One region of the Mycobacterium sp. NGS51 genome, then DNA from elsewhere that is predicted to be linked to it. Evidence: riboswitches for the same ligand, from Rfam matches in the RefSeq annotation. Region 1 holds a riboswitch; each other region holds the start of a gene.

Region 1 (5,806 bases):
TGGATCACGCCGTCCTCTTTGAAGGCCGGCTTGAGCTGGGCCATCTTCTCCATCGGTGTGCCCCGGCGGATGCCTTCGTCTTTGAGAATCGTGTTGCCGTCCTGGTCCTTGATGGCAACGATCTCATCGTCGAACGCCCCGGAATCTTGTGCCGCAGCGGCCTTTTCGTGGGAGTCGAGGGAGAACTGGTCGAGCGTGGTGCGGTCGAATCCCCACTGCTCGGCGATCATCTCGGCGCCGATGCCCTGGTTCGGAACCGCGCCGTCGTAGCGGTCCAGGAAGCCCTGCGGGAACGGCCTGCCACCGCCGGCGAGCGACGAGCCCATCGGCACCCGCGACATCGACTCCACACCGCCGGCCACGACGACGTCGTAGTGACCGGCGACCACACCCGCGGCGGCGAAGTGCACCGACTGCTGGCTGGACCCACACTGACGATCGACGGTGACACCCGGCACGCTCTCGGGCCAGCCGGCCGTCAGCAACGCGGTGCGACCGATGTCGAGGGCCTGCTCACCGGCCTGCATGACACATCCCCAGATCACGTCGTCGACGAGCTCGGGGTCGACGCCGGCCTTGCCGACGAGCCCGTTGAGGACCTGGGCGGACAGGTCGGCGGGATGCACCCCGGACAGACCACCGTTGCGTTTGCCGATCGGTGAGCGCACCGCTTCGACGATGACGGCTTCAGCCATGACGTTCTCCTTTGACTCGTGTGCCTCGATTCTTGACCACGGCGCTAGGCGGGTCGGGAGCGGGGTTGCCAGGTAGCGTCGGCGGCATGGCACGCATCGTCGTCATCGGCGGCCACGGCAAGGTCGCCATGCATCTGGCCCGAATCCTGACCGAGCGCGGCGACGCCGTGACGTCGGTTTTCCGCAATCCCGACCACGCCGAGGAAATTGCCCTTACCGGGGCCACACCCGTCGTCGCCGACATCGAGCAACTCGACACCGACGCCCTGGCCGACCTGGTGGCCGGACATGACGCGGTGGTCTTCTCCGCCGGCGCCGGCGGCGGCAATCCGGCCCGCACCTACGCCGTCGACCGCGACGCCGCCGTCCGGGTCATCGACGCCGCCGCCAAGGCCGGAGTTCGGCGCTTCGTGATGGTCTCGTATTTCGGGGCCGGACCCGACCACGGTGTGCCGCAAGACGATCCGTTCTTTCCCTATGCCGAGGCCAAGGCCGCCGCCGACGCCCATCTGCGCAGCAGTGACCTCGACTGGACCATATTGGGACCCGGTCGGCTCACGCTCGATCCCGCGACCGGGCACATCGCCGTCGGTGCCGCACCGCATGGCCGGGAAGTCACCCGCGAAGACGTCGCGCTGGTGGCGGCGGCCGTGCTGCACGACGACGCGACGATCGGGCGGACCATCGAGTTCAACAACGGCGACGTGCCCATCGTCGAAGCGCTGGCCGCCGACGCGGCGATCGCATGCGCGGCGAAGCCGGGCGCCGGGGGCACCCCCAGCCGCGAAACGGCGAGGGGGACGGGTCGCCGCCATCGCACCTAGTAGTCTCGATTACGCAACTGGTCTGCCGTCGCCGCAAGGTGTCGGCATCGAGCGAGGCATGTTGGCTATGCGTCGCGAGAGGGAACTCGGTGAGAATCCGGGACTGTCCCGCAGCGGTATGCAGGAACGACCGCCGTCTAGAAGCACTGGTCAACGACCGGGAAGCGACGGCCATTAGGAGCACCACATGGTGCATGCCTGCGAGTCCGAAGACCTGCCAGCTGTGCCGGACGCGCCGCGTCCGGCGGTTCACCGCCTCGTGGGATGGGCGTTGGCCGCACCGGTTGCCGTGCCCACCGGGCGCAGTGCACCCGATCGGCTGTGCGTCCGCTGGCGGTGACCACCACGTCGAGTGAAGGACGAACACGTGACCGCTCAGCCGTTTACCGCCACCATCACCGGCTCCCCGCGCATCGGTCCGCGCCGCGAACTCAAACGCGCAACCGAAGGCTACTGGGCCGGCCGGACCAGTCGATCTGAGCTGGAGTCCGTCGCCGCCACCCTGCGCCGCGACACCTGGGCGGAATTGGCGGCGGCCGGGCTGGACTCCGTGCCGGTGAACACGTTCTCCTACTACGACCAGATGCTCGACACCTCGGTACTGCTCGGCGCGCTGCCGGCCAGGGTCGCGAAGGTGGCCGACGAGCTGGACCGTTACTTTGCGGCGGCCCGCGGCAACGACGACGTCGCGCCGCTGGAGATGACCAAGTGGTTCGACACCAACTACCACTACCTGGTTCCCGAGATTGCGCCCGGCACCCGCTTCGAGCTGCATCCCGACAAGGTGCTTGCCGAGCTGAAAGAGGCCCGCGACCAAGGGATTCCCGCCCGACCGGTAGTCATCGGCCCGATCACCTTCCTGCTGCTGAGCAAGCCGGTGGATGGTGCCGGTGCACCGATCGAACGCCTCGACGAACTGATCCCGGTGTACACCGAGTTGCTGTCGCTGCTGGCCGACAATGGCGCGCAGTGGGTGCAGTTGGACGAGCCGGCGCTGGTGACCGATGTCGCCGCCGACGCGGCCGCGCTGGCCGAACGCGTCTACACCGCGTTGGGCTCGGTGGGCAGGCGGCCCGCGATCCATGTCGCCACCTACTTCGGCGATCCCGGCGCCGCGCTGCCTGCACTGGCTCGCACGCCGGTCGAGGCGATCGGCGTGGACCTGGTCCGCGGCGCCAACGCGGAGCTGGCATCGATTCCCGAGCTGGCCGGCAAGACGCTGGTCGCCGGTATCGTCAACGGCCGCAACATCTGGCGCACCGACCTGGAGTCCGCGCTGAGCCGGCTGGCGACGCTGCTGGGGTCGGCGCAGGCAGTTGCGGTGTCGACGTCGTGCTCGACCCTGCATGTCCCCTACTCCCTGGCTTTGGAAGAGGGCGCCACCGATCTGGACGACAACCTGCGCAGCTGGCTGGCGTTCGGCGCCGAGAAGGTGCACGAGGTCGTCACGCTCGCGCGTGCGCTGCGCGAGGGCCGCGACGCGGTGGCCGACGAGATCGCGGCCTCCAATGCCGCAGTGGCGTCGCGCCGTTCGGATCCGCGGCTACACAACGGCCAGATCCGCGCCCGCATCGATTCGATCGTCGCATCGGGTAACCAACGCGGACCCGCGGCCGATCGCCGCAGCAGCCAACAGGAACGGCTCCAGCTGCCGCTGTTGCCGACGACGACGATCGGCTCCTACCCGCAGACCTCGGCGATCCGCAAGGCCCGGGCGGCGTTGCGGACCGGCGAGATCGACCAGAGCGAGTACGTCGCGCGGATGAAGTCCGAGATCGCCGACGTCATTGCCCTGCAGGAGCAACTCGGACTCGACGTGCTGGTGCACGGCGAGCCGGAACGCAACGACATGGTGCAGTACTTCGCCGAACAACTCGACGGATTCTTCGCCACCCAGAACGGCTGGGTGCAGTCCTACGGCAGCCGCTGCGTGCGCCCGCCGATCCTCTACGGTGACGTGGCGCGGCCGCGTCCGATGACCGTCGACTGGATCACCTACGCGCAGTCGCTGACCGAGAAGCCGGTCAAGGGCATGCTGACCGGCCCGGTGACGGTCCTGGCGTGGTCGTTCGTCCGCGACGACCAGCCGCTGGCCGACACCGCCAAACAGGTTGCGCTGGCGATCCGTGACGAGACGGTGGATCTGCAGTCGGCGGGCATCGGGGTCATCCAGGTCGACGAGCCCGCGCTGCGGGAGTTGTTGCCGCTGCGGCGTGTCGATCAGGACGCGTACCTGCAGTGGGCGGTCGGCGCGTTCCGGTTGGCGACGTCCGGCGTCGCCGACTCGACGCAGATCCACACCCATCTGTGCTATTCGGAGTTCGGTGAAGTGATCGGGGCGATCGCCGACCTCGACGCCGATGTGACGTCCATCGAGGCGGCCCGCTCGCACATGGAGGTGCTCGACGACCTCAACGCGGTCGGCTTTGCCAACAGCGTCGGCCCGGGCGTCTACGACATCCACTCGCCGCGGGTGCCGGCCGAGTCGGAGATCGCGACTTCACTGCAAGCAGCACTGAAAGCCGTTCCCGCGGAGCGGCTGTGGGTCAATCCCGACTGCGGACTGAAGACGCGCAGTATCGACGAGGTGAAGGCGTCGCTGCAGCACATGGTGAGCGCGGCGACGAAGGTGCGCGAAGGCTAATCGGGCGCCGCTGCCCGGCTTTCATACACCTGCACCGGGATGTCGTCATCCCACGGCTGGCGGGTCACCATATCGGCGACGCACACGTAGCCGCGCTCGAACTCGCCGGTGGCGGCGTCGACCAGCCGATACCGCTGGGTCTGGCGGTGGATCGGCTGGGCGTCGAGCATCACGATGCGCAGCTCGCCGGGTTCGAAGTGGCAACGCTTGTGCAGCGCGGCAACCAGCTGCTCGTTGCTGAAGTGCCCGTCGCCGAAATTCCAGCCGATGGCGGTGCTGGTGATCCGCTCACCGTCGGTGAGGACGTAGTCGTCCTCGTTCTGGCCGGCCATGGCGCGGTGCGCCAACGTGAACAAGGCCCGGCCGTGGGTGTTGAACGCGCGGAACGCATATCCCATGTACATCGGGATCTGGGCGGCTTCCTTGCTCCCGTAGAACTTCTCCAGTTGAGCGGCGGGCATGCTGGCGATCGCCACAATGCCCTTGCCGATCTTCTCGTCAGCGGAGGGCTTGACGCACCACAGCGTGGTATCCCAGTTACCCGCGTAGTAGCGCATGCCCGGCAGGAAGGACACCTTGCGCGGAAACAGGTTTCCGAGCACCACCGTCCCCGCGACGACGGCGAACAGCAGTATCGGCAACGGCGACGTCAAGTCACCGAGCCCGACGGAGGGGTGGCCGACGAACAGCGCCAGCACGCAAAACATCATGAAGACGTTCCACTCCAACGGCACGCCCATCGGAATCGCCGACAGGATGCCCCAGTGGAAGCACAGCATGACGAACGCGGCGATTGCCGTGAGCCAGCCGCCATGGCTGAAGAACAGCACCAGCGGCACCAGTCCCTCGATCACCGTGGAAAAATGCGCGAGCCAGCGTGACCGCCGGCCCGGGCGCAAATCGTCCGGGAAGTGTTCGAAGAACTTCCGTTTCATCGACCGGGAGCGAAACAGCGGGTTGTTGCTCATCATCGTCGAGATGACGAACGGGAAGTGTTTGTTGAGTTTCGACGTCGCGGCACCCAGCCAGATGACGAGGCACACCAGTTTGGCGCCCAGGATCATGTCCACGCCGTAGCCGGTGAACAGGAAGGCGACGGTGAACGAGGCATACACCTCGCCGCGGGCGGCCAGGAAGATGACTTTGTCGCGCAGGCCGAGCACTGCCAGCACGCCCAGCACCGCCCAGATCTGCCAGGCCGGTAGCACCCCGACCGTCGTCCCCAGCGCCGGGGCGGGGCCGGTGCCGTCGGAGAACAGTGCGATGACCAGCAGCACCAGCAAGGCGCCGTAGAGCAGCGCGTCGAACGGGGTGCGCCCGTCACCTTTGGTCAGCGGTATTCGATCCGGCCACGGCGGTAGCCGGATCGTGCCGGGCCGCAGCCAGTACAGGATCGAGCCCATCGGTGGAAAGAACCGGTTGTTCAGCGGCCCGAACCCGCAGCCCAGGCCGACCACCTCGAACAGCATGGTGTACAGCACGACCTTCTCGAACACGATCGGCTCGGCATACCAGTGCGCGACGTTGGTGAACCCGTCGATGCCCGTGGTGGTCAACGCGATCAGCCAGGCCGCCAGGATGTAGAGGCCGATCTTGACGACGTAGAACAGGTGCAACAGGGCCGGGGTACCGAAGCCAACCTC
Region 2 (5,806 bases), on a different contig from region 1:
CACCGCGATCGTCCGGGCCCGCCCGACGTCGATCCCCATCGTGCGGGCATAACCCTCGCCGAGCAGCAGCGCGTTGAGAGCACGGACCGTCATCGCCGCGGCCGCCACGCCCACTGCGACGCACGGCAACAGCAGGCGCAAGTCGGCCCAGGTGGTGCCGGCGAAGCTGCCCAGTCCCCAGAGCAGATATTGCTGGACACGCTGCGGATCCGCATACACCAGCAGCACACTGACGACCGCGGTACTGGCCGCGCCCACCATCACGCCGATCAACAGCAGCGTCGCAGCCGACCGCACCCAGCGGGCCAGCGCCAGCACCATCGCTAGCACGGCCGCGGCCCCCAGCGCCGCAGCGAGCACCACGCCGGCGCGACCGCCGCCGGCCAAACCCGCGGTGAATCCGGCGGTGGATCCGGCACCGGCGATCACCACGACGGCCACCCCGAGGCTCGCGCCCGAGCTGACGCCCAACACGTACGGGTCGGCGAGCGCGTTGCGGAACAGGGTCTGCATCTGTAGGCCGGCCACGCCCAGCCCGGCACCGGCCGCGACCGCGGTCAGCACCCGCGGCACGCGCATGCTCGCCACGATCACCTGCCAGCGAGGGTCCGACGGGTCGGCACCGGCCAGGACGCGGACCGTGTCGAACAGCGGCACCCGCACCGGGCCCAGCGCAATCCCCAGCAGCGTCAGCACCGCCACCGCCGCGGCCAGCGCCGTCAGCGCGGCCGCCGCCCTGCTCACGCGCCGGTGACCTGTCGATAGAACTCGAAGCGGTGGTTGGGTGCCAGCTCGGGATGCAGGATCGCCACCAGATCTGCCAGCACCAGGTCGGGCCGGGCCACGCCGCGCTCCCAGTAGTCGTTGCCGCCGCCGGGGCCGATCGCCTTGGTCGCCGACCAGACTTGCCCGTCGCGGACCGCCGTCAGCTCGCTGTAGCGGTTGTCGGTGGCCAGCGCGTCATCGAGTGTTCTCCAGTTGGTGCTCACCAGCCACACCGGAGCATGTCCGGCCTTGGCGTAGACGGATTCGAAGCTCAGCTGCAGGCTTCCGGTGTTCGGGTCGCGCGACCACGGATAGTCACCGCCGGCGTCGACAATCAACCGTCCCGCGTAGTCGCCGCCGGCCGGCACCGACCAGGTGCCTTGGTACATGGTTCCCGGCAACACCTCGGCGGGCCGCACGCCGGCCGTCTTGGCTGCGACGTTGCGGTAGTCCTCGCGCAGCCCGTCGTAAATCCCGTCGGCCTTCTTCTCGGTGCCCGTCAGCGCGGCGAACACCTTGACCCACTCCGCCCGGCCCAACGGCGTGGCCTCCAGCCATTCGGCGTCGGCAACCACGTCGATGCCGGCGTCGCGCAGCTTGGCGTAACTCGGATCGTCGGTGCCCGCGGTGACCAGCACATCGGGGTGGCCCGCGATCACCGACTCGACGTTGATCTGCTGGCCCGGCGCGTAGTCGGCGACCTTGCCGGCGTCGATGCGCCGGCGGATCTGCGGGCTGACGGCGTTGGCGGTATCGGCCAGACCGGTGACCACGTCGGTCTGGCCGAGTTCGTCGATCATGCCCAGATGGGTGGTCGACGCGGAATACAGGCTGGTGACGGGCACCGTGATCTGCGGCGCGTGTGCCAGGTCGCCGGTCAGCGCTGGCGCCGGGGCCCCGCAGCGCACCAGCACATACGACTGGGGTGATCCGTTCGGGTAGGGCTGTTTGACGGTCAGGACCTGATAGCTGTTGTGGTAGCTGATCGTGAAATTGGTGGCGTCGTGGACCGCCGACTTGTCCGGGAAGTAATCGGCGTTCGGGTCGAAGGCGCTGATGCAGCCTGGCGTATCGGAGGTGCTGGTGTCGGACGGCTTGTCCGACGACGGGGCGCAGGCGCCCACGCTGAGCGCCAGGGTGGTGATGACGACAAGAACTATCCACGGCGGACGTGACATCGGTCAGCTCTCTCGGGGTACACCGCCCCGGTTCGCAGGACGCGATGACGGCAGTGTCCTGGCTTTCGGATCGCTGCTCGCCTCGCCTTCCAGCCGGCTGGCCGTGGCCGATGAGGGTCGCTCCCCGATGACAGTGGCGGGACCGCGCCGGACTCACACCGGCTTCCTGCATCGTCATCGCCTTAACGGCGACAATATATACGCCGCTCCTCCTCATCGCTTCCGCTCTGCATCGTCGCCGGCGGAATTCTTGCACGGCGGCTAATCGAGGCGGTAGCGGATCAACCGCGAGCTGTTGGCGACGACGGCCACCGACGACGCGTTGTGCAGGATTGCGGCCAGCACCGGCGACAGCGCGCCGCCCGCGCCGATCAGCAGCCCGGCGGCGTTGACCGCGATGGACATGCCGTAGTTCTGCCGGATCACCTCGACCGCACGCGACCCGAGATCGCCCACATCGAGCAGGCGCCGCAAATCGTCGTTGGCCAATGCGACGTCGGCGGTTTCGACGGCGACGTCGGTTCCGGCCAGTCCCATGGCGATTCCGATGTCGGCGGCCGCCAGCGCGGGAGCGTCGTTGATGCCGTCGCCGACCATCCCGACGACATGCCCTTCGTCCTGCAGCTCGCGCACCACTTCGAGTTTGTCCTCCGGCAGCACCTCGGCCCGCCACTCGTCGATGCCCAACTCGGCGGCAACCACCTTGGCGATCTCCGGGTGGTCACCGGTGAGCATGACGATGCGGCGAATCCCGTTGGCCCGCAGCTGGTGTAAGACATCGGTGGCCTCGGAGCGCACTTCGTCGCGCAGGCTGATCAGTCCCACCAGGATGCCGTCGACCGCCAGCAGCAGCGGCGTTTCGGCCTGCTGGCGCAACTTGTCCACCCAGTCGGCCGCTTCGGTTGTCACCGCGACGTTTTCGGAGCGCAGCAGCGATGGGCTGCCCAGCAGCAGCGTGCGGCCGTCGGCCCAGGTCCGCATCCCCAGGCCGACCAGCACCTCGCATTCCTCGTGCGGCGGAATGATGATGCGGCGTTCCTCGGTGGATCTGATCACCGCCTCGGCAAGCGGATGCCGCGAGTGCAGTTCCGAGCTGGCCGCGTAGGCCAGGACCTGCTCGGGTTGCCAATCCCGGTGGATGGCAATGATGTTGGTGACGACCGGGCGGCCGACGGTGAGCGTCCCGGTCTTGTCGAACACGATGGCGTCTACCCGGCCGGCCTGCTCGAGGTGTGAGCCGCCCTTGATCAGGATGCCGCGACGAGCACCGTTGCCGATCGCCGCGCTGATCGCCGTCGGTGTCGCCAGCCCCACGGCGCACGGGCACGCGATGAGCAGCATGGTCATCGCGCGTCGCACATCTCCGGTGATCGCCAGGGTGATCGCCGAGACGATGAACGAAATCGGAACGAAGCGGCGGGAGAAGTTCTCGCCGACGGTTTGGATCGGCGCGCGATCTTGTTGCGCCTCTTCGACTCTGGTGACGATGCGGCCGATGGCTGTTTCGTTGCCGACGGCGCGGGCGCGCACGACCAAACGGCCGCGCAGCACCACCGAGCCGGCATGCACGTCAGACCCGGTGACGATGCTGACCGGCAGGGTTTCGCCGGTGATCGCAGACTGGTCGACAACCGCCTCGCCGTCGACCACTTCGCCGTCGACCGGTATCGCCACGTGATCGTGAATCACCACGTCGTCGCCGACCTGCACGGTGTCGATCGGCACCTGCACCTCGTTGCCGTCGTCCAGCCGTATCCAGGCGGTGTCGGCGGTGCCGCGCAGCAAATCCGAAATGGCCCGCCGGGTCCGTCGCAGCGTCAAATCCTGGAGGTACTCACCGATATTGAGCAGCCACAGCACCGTGAGCGCGACGACGTTCTCGCGCAGCACCAGGCTGGCCACGGTCGCCGCGGTCACCAGCGCATCGGTGCCGGCACGGCCGGACCGCAGCGATCGCAGCGCGCCGCGCAGGAAGGGATAGCCCATGAACACCGTTGCGCCGGTCGCAACCAACTGGCCGCTCGAACCCAGCAGCGGCGGCCGATTGAAGACGTAGCGGCGCACCCCGAGCAATGCCAGCGCCGCGCCGCCGACCACCATGCGCAGCACCTCGGTGTTGCGGACATCGGCCGAGCGCGGCGTGCGTGCGGGAATCAGTTCGGCCGCAACGTGTTCGGCCGAGTCGATCGCGGCAAGCACCGCCGAGCGGTCGCAGCGTTTCGGCGAATACCACACGACGACCGAGCCGGTGTGCGGGTAGGCGTGCACCGCCCGCACCCCGTTCTGCTTGTCGACCGCCTCTTCCACCGCGACGGCGCGCCGGGAGTTCGACCGCACCCACGGGACCTGTACCCGCATCCGCCCGGCCGCGTCGGAAATGACGGCAAGGTCAGTCATGGCCAAGGGTCAGTGTTCGTGGTCGCCGTGATCGCCGATCGCCGGCGGCGGCGCCTCTTCACCGATGCGCTCGCGGGCCTCGGCGACGACGTCGGCCACTTTGAGCCGGGCCGACTCCGCTGCTTCCTCGGCGCGCCGCGTCCCGCGCAGACTCCACTCGGTCGCGGTGACTGCGGCGTTGTGCACCGGCGCCGAGCCCAGCGCCTTGCGCAGCGCTTCGTAGGCGCTTACCCCGACCAGCCCGGTGACCACCGTTCCGGCCGCTTTCCCGAGTAGCCCGTGCACCAACATCGCCACACTCCATCCTGTCGGGGCTGTCCGCTTCCGACATTAACATAGAAATATTGCGATACCAATATATGTAGGTTGCCTCCTACTCGAGGACGCGGGTGACTTTCTCGGTCTCCACCTTGCGGGGCAGCGCCGCGGCATCCGGGTTGGCGACCTGCACCAGCGACCCGCCGACCGCCAAGATCGCCAGCAAGCGGTCGACCAGTTCAGCTGGCTGGTCCCACGGCGCGGTCGCAAGCACGCGGTCTGCTCCCGTCAACCCCCGCGCTGCAGCGGAGCTGTGACAGTCGGCGAGCATGTCGCCGGCCGATCGGCCCGCCAGCGCGGGGCCCGGCTGGCGCTCGGCGACGATCTGGTCGCCGTGGACGCGCACCGCAGTCGCGTAGTCGGTGACGCCAACCGGCAGGTCGGGCGCTGGGCGGCCGAACGGATCCAGCGACAGCACCGCCACCTCGGCGGCGCCGGTGCTGTCGGCCTCGTCCAGCCGGGCCGCGGTGCACAGCGCGATGTCGGCCTCGGGCCCGTCGAGCAGGGCTTCGGCGCCGATCCACCACACGCCGAACAACACCGCCGCGGTCTGCCAGTGGGCCGGCAGCAACACCGCCACCCGGCTGCCTGGCCCAGCGCCCAATTCGTCGCGCAGCAGGTTGCCGGTCTTGGCGGCCCAATTGGCCAGTGTCACCGCGGAGAGTTCGATGCGCTCGCCGGCGGCGTCGTCGTAGTAGGTGATGCGTGGGCCGACCGGATCGGCACGCAGCATCGGGTCGAGAATCGCCTCGCTGAGGTTGATCGCTTTAGTTGACACACTCCGGATTGTCCGACCCGGCGGTCAGGATTGGTGACGGCGGGGGAGCGGTACTGTCGCTTGTGCCCGCGTTCGAGGCCGCCATCGGCATCACGCCGCCGTCCAGCCCGGAGCCCGGACCGGTGTAGTCGTTGGCCAGCACCACCCGCACCGACCCCGGTGGCACCGCCGCATTGGCGATGACCGGCAGCCCGCCGAGATCTTTCGCGACCGCCTGCGCGCCCAGGTCGTCGGCTTTGGCGGCCTGTACCTGACTGCCCGTCACGTGTCCGGCGTCGTTGTTGGCGACGCTGCCACTGTTGAAACCCTTGGACGCCAACACTTCTGAGACCGCTGCGGCCAGCCCGTTGATGTCGGTGTCGTTGAGGAC
Region 3 (5,806 bases), on a different contig from region 1:
GGAGAATCACCTGCGCTGGGACTCGCTGGGCGAGTTCCTGGCACTGGGCGCCAGCCTGGAGGATATGGGCGCCAAGATCGGCAACGAGCGCGCCGAGATTCTGGGCACGACGCTGGATGCCGCGATCGGCAAGCTGCTGGACAACAACAAGAGCCCGTCGCGCAAGACCGGTGAGCTCGACAACCGCGGCAGCCAGTTCTATCTGGCCATGTACTGGGCGCAAGAGCTGGCGGCCCAGAACGATGACGAGGATCTGCGGAAGCACTTCACCGCACTGGCCGATGCCCTGAAGGAAAACGAAGACGTCATCGTTGCCGAACTGGCCGAGGCGCAGGGCGAGGCGGTCGACATCGGCGGCTACTACGCGCCGGACGCCGCCTTGACGACTGCGGTGATGCGCCCGAGTAAAACACTCAACGCTGCACTCGACGCCCAGGTCACGACCGCCTGAATCCTGATTGTTCAGAACCGTCCGGTCCGGGGCACCCCTTGTAGTGTTGGGTCGAGAGAGATTGCTCACCCGCGGGCTCACCAGGTTGCCCACAAGGCGGCGTTAATCGTCGGGTAGGAGGATCGGACTCAGATGTCTGACGGCGGAAAGATCAAAGTCAAAGGCACGGTAGTAGAGCTCGACGGCGACGAGATGACACGTGTTATCTGGCAGTGGATCAAGGATTTGCTGATCTTTCCGCACCTCGACATCAACCTGGATTACTACGACCTGGGCATCGAGCACCGCGACGACACGGACGACCAGGTGACGATCGACTGCGCCTATGCCATCAAGAAGCACGGCGTCGGCGTCAAGTGCGCGACCATCACCCCCGACGAGGCCCGCGTCAAGGAGTTCGACCTCAAGACCATGTGGTCGTCGCCGAACGGAACGATCCGAAACATTCTGGGCGGCACAATATTTCGCGAGCCGATCATGATTTCGAACGTTCCGCGGTTGGTTCCCGGGTGGAAGAAGCCGATTATCATCGGCCGGCACGCTTTTGGCGACCAGTATCGTGCGACGAACTTCAAAGTGGACCGCCCCGGCACCGTCACACTGACCTTCACGCCCAATGACGACAGCGAGCCGGTTGTGCATGAAATGGTGAGCATTCCCGAAGACGGCGGTGTGGTGATGGGGATGTACAACTTCAAGGAATCGATCCAGGACTTCGCCCGCACGTCGTTTGCCTATGGCCTGCAAGAGAACTACCCGGTGTACCTGTCGACCAAGAACACCATCCTCAAGTCTTATGACGGCATGTTCAAAGATGAGTTCCAGCGCATCTACGACGAGGAGTTCAAGGACAAGTTCGACAAAGCCGGACTGACCTACGAGCACCGGTTGATCGACGACATGGTGGCGGCCTGCCTGAAGTGGGAGGGCGGCTATGTCTGGGCCTGCAAGAACTATGACGGCGACGTGCAATCCGACGCGGTGGCGCAGGGCTACGGTTCACTCGGGCTGATGACGTCGGTGCTGATGACCGCCGATGGTAAGACGGTCGAGGCCGAAGCCGCGCATGGCACCGTCACGCGGCATTTCCGTCAGTACCAGGAAGGCAAGCCCACCTCCACCAACCCGATCGCCTCGATCTTCGCGTGGACCCGGGGGTTGCAGCACCGCGGCAAGCTGGACAACACCCCCGAGGTGAGCGAGTTCGCTCAGAAGCTGGAAGACGTCGTCGTCACCACCGTCGAGGGTGGCCAGATGACCAAGGACCTCGCACTGCTGATCGGTAAGGATCAAGACTGGCAGACCAGCGAGGAGTTCCTCAACACGATCGCCGAGAACCTGGACAAGGCCCTCAGCTCGACCTGATCTCGCGAATCGGCGGGCTGTATTGGTCGAGGAAATCGGTGATGACTTCGGTGATGCGGCCCGGCGCTTCGAACATCGGGATGTGACCGACACCGTCCAGCTCAGTCACCTGCGTGCCCTTGGGAAGTTGGCCCCTGAAGTAGCGGTGGGATCTCGGCCCCGGAAAGACCCGGTCCTTTTCGCAGATCACCAGATGGGCGGGAACGGCGGTCTGCGCCAAGTCCGCCAGTCCGGGCATCAACAGCGCTTTGATCAGCAACTGGAAGTAGGCCGGGCAGTGCGCAACGTCGTCGATGATCGCCCGGAGCTCGGCTTCGCTGACGCCTTCCGGTGGTCCACTGATCGGCAGGGTGGCCAGCCGGCGGCTGAACGGCAGTTGCAACGCGCGCGGCCCGAGCCAGCGGGCCAGCGCCCATACCGGCATGCCCATCACGAACTTGGCGATCACCTCGAACTTGGTCGGGCTCCACCGCGTCCATCCGCCCGCCGGGGCGATTCCGGTGATGGTGCGGGCCCGGCCCCGGCTCTCCAGTTCGAACGCCACCCAGCCGCCCAGCGAGTTGCCGACGATGTGGGCGGTGTTCCAGCCCAGCTCATCGAGTTGCCGCTCCACGTGATCGGCCAGTACCTCCGAGCTCAGAAACCAGGTACCCGAGTAGGGCCCGCCGTTGTGGCCGGCCATCGTCGGGGCGAACACCTCATAGCGGCCGGTGTCGGCCAATTGCTGGGCGACGGTCTCCCATACCAGCTGCGAGATCAGAAAAGGATGTAGCAGCAGGACCGGTTCTCCGGTACCCAGATGAATTGGCGCGCGCATATGCCGACACTATGGCGATACCGCCGGTACTCGCAATTGCGCCATTGGAATTGCAGATCGCCGGCGTCTTGCGACTGATTCGCGAATGACGGGATTGGCATGCCATAATCCGCCGGTAAGGCGACGACGTTGCAGGAAGCCGGTGCAAGTCCGGCGCGGTCCCGCCACTGTCATCGGGGAGCGACCCTCATCCGCCACGGCTGCGAGCTGGAAGGCGAGGCGAGCAACGATCCGAGAGCCAGGACACTCGCGTCGTCGCATCCTGCTACCCGGGGCGGTGTACCCCGAGAGAGCTGACGAATCGCCATGCCATGCATGTCAGGGTCGGCCGTCGCGGCTGCCCATTTCGATAAATCCGCTGCGATTTCAGGTAGTGGGCGGTGACCGCGCCAATTTGGATGGCCGCGCCGCCGGAAGTGCATTCGACGCTGCTGTCCAGTGGTCCCGGCCCCGGCTCGCTGCTGGCCGCTGCGACGGCGTGGAATTCGCTGGGCACCGAATACCTCGAGGCGGCTGAGGAACTCACCGCGCTGTTGGGAGCGGTGCAGGCCGGGACGTGGGACGGTCCGACCGCCGAGAGCTACGTGGCCGCCCACGCGCCGTATCTGGCGTGGCTGATGCAAGCCGCCACCGATAGCGCCGTGCGAGCGGCCCGGCATGAAACCGCCGCCACGGCCTACATCAGTGCGCTGGCGGCCATGCCGACGCTGGCCGAGCTGGCCGCCAACCATGCCGCCCACGCGGCGTTGGTGGCGACGAATTTCTTCGGCGTCAACGCGATTCCGATCGCGCTGAACGAGGCCGACTACGTGCGGATGTGGATTCAGGCCGCCACCGTGATGGGCACCTATCAAACTGTCGCCACCGCTGCGGTCGCGGCGTCACCGCAAACCACGCCTGCGCCGCAGATCATGAAAGCCGACACCTCGGCGGCCGCTGCCGATCAGCCGTCACCGCTGCCCCCCGACCGGCAGGACGACGTCCTTGATTGGCTGAACAACAGCGGGTTCACCGACTTTTTCGACAGGGTCTTCCAACCGCTGATCGACGGTCTGATGAGCGACCCGTTCTTCCAGGACATGTTCGCCGGGTTTGATCCCTGGCTGCCGGTGCTCGGTAATCCGCTGACCTACCTCAACCCGGCCAACATTGCGTTCGCCCTCGGCTACCCGATGGACATCGGAACGTACGTTGCGCTGCTGTCGCAAACCTTCGGATTCATCGGGGCGGATCTTGCCGCCGCATTCGCGACCGGTAACCCCGCGACGATCGCTTTCACCATTCTGTTCACCACCGTCGAAGCCATCGGCACGATCATCACCGACACCATCGCGCTGCTCAAGACTTTGCTGGAGACGACCCTGCTGCCGGTTTTTCTGCCGCTGCTGACCCTTCCGTTGGTTCCGCTGGTGGCTGCACCGGTACTGCTGGGCGGCGCCGTGGGCGTGGGTTTGCACCTGCACGGCATCCCGGTGATGCCCGTCATCCCGGCCCCTCCGCCGTTGGCATTGGCGCTGGCGCCGACCCCGCCTCCCGTCCCGGCTCCGGCACCTGCACCGTCGCCCGTCCCCGCGCCGGCAACGGCCCCGGCGCCGCCGGCACCCGTGGCCCCGCCGCCGGCGCCGTCAGCGCCACCGGTGGGTCTGACCATGGACGGGTTGGCGTACATGCTCGGTGGACTGACCGCCGATGCGCGGCGGGCGGCCAGCACCAGCGCCCGCCGCAAGAAGGCGCGACATGCCCACGGTGCTCAGCCTTTGGTGGCTGCGGCGGCTATGGAAGACCAGGCCCCGGGTGGGCGGCACCGGCGGGCGGAGGTCACACAACTGGGCCGCGGGTACGAATACATGGACCTGGAGTCAGAGCCCGCGGTCGTGGCCTCGGATCAGGGCGCGGGACCAATGGGATTTGCCGGGACCGAACGCACGGTGGCCGGGGCACAGCCGGCGGGGTTGACCACAGTGACCGGTGACTCCTACGGCGGCGGCTCCACGGCGCCGATGATGCCGCGCACCTGGGATCACGGGCCCGACTGAGTGACCGTGGGCCGCCGGCCGGGGCCCGCGTGAAAAGATCGAGCCATCATGAACACCGCTACCGCAACCCGCCGGGTCTTCTCCGGTGTGCAGCCCACCTCTGACTCGCTTCACCTCGGCAATGCTCTGGGTGCGGTGACTCATTGGGCCGAGTTGCAGGACGACCATGACACGTTCTTCTGCGTGGTCGACCTGCACGCCATCACCATCCCGCAGGAGCCCGACGTGTTGCGGCGGCGCACGCTGGTCACCGCGGCGCAGTATCTCGCGCTGGGCGTCGACCCGGCCCGCAGCACGATCTTCGTGCAAAGTCACGTGCCGGCCCACACGCAGCTGGCTTGGGTGCTGGGCTGTTTCACCGGTTTCGGCCAGGCCTCCCGGATGACGCAGTTCAAAGACAAGTCGACGCGCCAGGGCGCCGAGTCGACGACGGTGGGGCTGTTCACCTACCCGGTACTGCAGGCTGCCGACGTGCTGGCCTATGACGCCGAACTGGTGCCGGTCGGCGAGGACCAGCGCCAGCATCTCGAATTGGCCCGCGATGTCGCGCAGCGCTTCAACAGCCGGTTCCCGGATACTTTCGTCGTTCCCGACCTGCTCATCCCCAAGGTCACCGCGAAGATCTACGATTTGCAAGACCCGTCAGCCAAGATGAGCAAATCGGCAGCGACCGACGCCGGCCTGATCAACTTGCTCGACGATCCGCGGTTGTCGGCCAAGAAGATTCGCTCGGCGGTAACCGACAGCGAACGCGACATCCGCTATGACCCGGTGGCCAAACCCGGGGTGTCGAATCTGCTCGGGATCCAGTCCGCGGTCAGCGGTGTCGACCTCGACACCTTGGTAGGGCATTACGCCGGGCGGGGCTATGGCGACCTGAAGAAGGACACCGCCGACGCCGTCGTCGAATTCGTGACACCGATCAAGACCCGGGTCGACGAGTTGCTCGCAGATCCGGCCGAATTGGAGTCAGTGCTGGCTAATGGGGCGGCACGAGCGCAGGATGTGGCGGCAAAAACGGTCGATCGTGTCTACGACCGGCTAGGGTTTCTTCCACGACGTTTCTAGTCCGCGACGATGCGGAGGTCATGAGCGAATCGGCCCAACCCGGACTTCTGGATCGGCTGCGTGCGCGGT

The links. Region 1 has a riboswitch for cobalamin ahead of metE (5-methyltetrahydropteroyltriglutamate--homocysteine S-methyltransferase). Riboswitches for the same ligand answer to the same signal wherever they lie in the genome.
Region 2: it holds a riboswitch for cobalamin, as region 1 does, so the genes downstream of both, AC5Y5W_RS21655 (ABC transporter substrate-binding protein) here and metE (5-methyltetrahydropteroyltriglutamate--homocysteine S-methyltransferase) in region 1, are expected to answer to the same signal.
Region 3: it holds a riboswitch for cobalamin, as region 1 does, so the genes downstream of both, AC5Y5W_RS14695 (PPE family protein) here and metE (5-methyltetrahydropteroyltriglutamate--homocysteine S-methyltransferase) in region 1, are expected to answer to the same signal.

Annotation. Positions count from the first base shown of each region.
Region 1 is NZ_JCALCV010000002.1:40,177-45,982, forward strand. Features, by position in the region: gene AC5Y5W_RS02845 (thiolase family protein) at 1-695, opposite strand, end outside; partial or broken gene AC5Y5W_RS02850 (SDR family oxidoreductase) at 782-1,423, shown strand; cobalamin riboswitch at 1,538-1,755, shown strand; gene metE (5-methyltetrahydropteroyltriglutamate--homocysteine S-methyltransferase) at 1,887-4,163, shown strand; gene AC5Y5W_RS02860 (DUF3556 domain-containing protein) at 4,160-5,806, opposite strand, start outside.
Region 2 is NZ_JCALCV010000021.1:68,432-74,237, forward strand. Features, by position in the region: gene AC5Y5W_RS21650 (FecCD family ABC transporter permease) at 1-744, opposite strand, end outside; gene AC5Y5W_RS21655 (ABC transporter substrate-binding protein) at 741-1,943, opposite strand; cobalamin riboswitch at 1,976-2,143, opposite strand; gene ctpC (manganese-exporting P-type ATPase CtpC) at 2,205-4,340, opposite strand; gene AC5Y5W_RS21665 (DUF1490 family protein) at 4,350-4,631, opposite strand; gene AC5Y5W_RS21670 (TIGR03089 family protein) at 4,714-5,391, opposite strand; gene AC5Y5W_RS21675 (LCP family protein) at 5,426-5,806, opposite strand, start outside.
Region 3 is NZ_JCALCV010000011.1:11,924-17,729, reverse strand. Features, by position in the region: gene AC5Y5W_RS14710 (NADP-dependent isocitrate dehydrogenase) at 1-451, shown strand, start outside; gene AC5Y5W_RS14705 (NADP-dependent isocitrate dehydrogenase) at 584-1,816, shown strand; gene ephH (epoxide hydrolase EphH) at 1,803-2,633, opposite strand; cobalamin riboswitch at 2,743-2,902, shown strand; gene AC5Y5W_RS14695 (PPE family protein) at 3,014-4,669, shown strand; gene trpS (tryptophan--tRNA ligase) at 4,718-5,737, shown strand; gene yhjD (inner membrane protein YhjD) at 5,758-5,806, shown strand, end outside.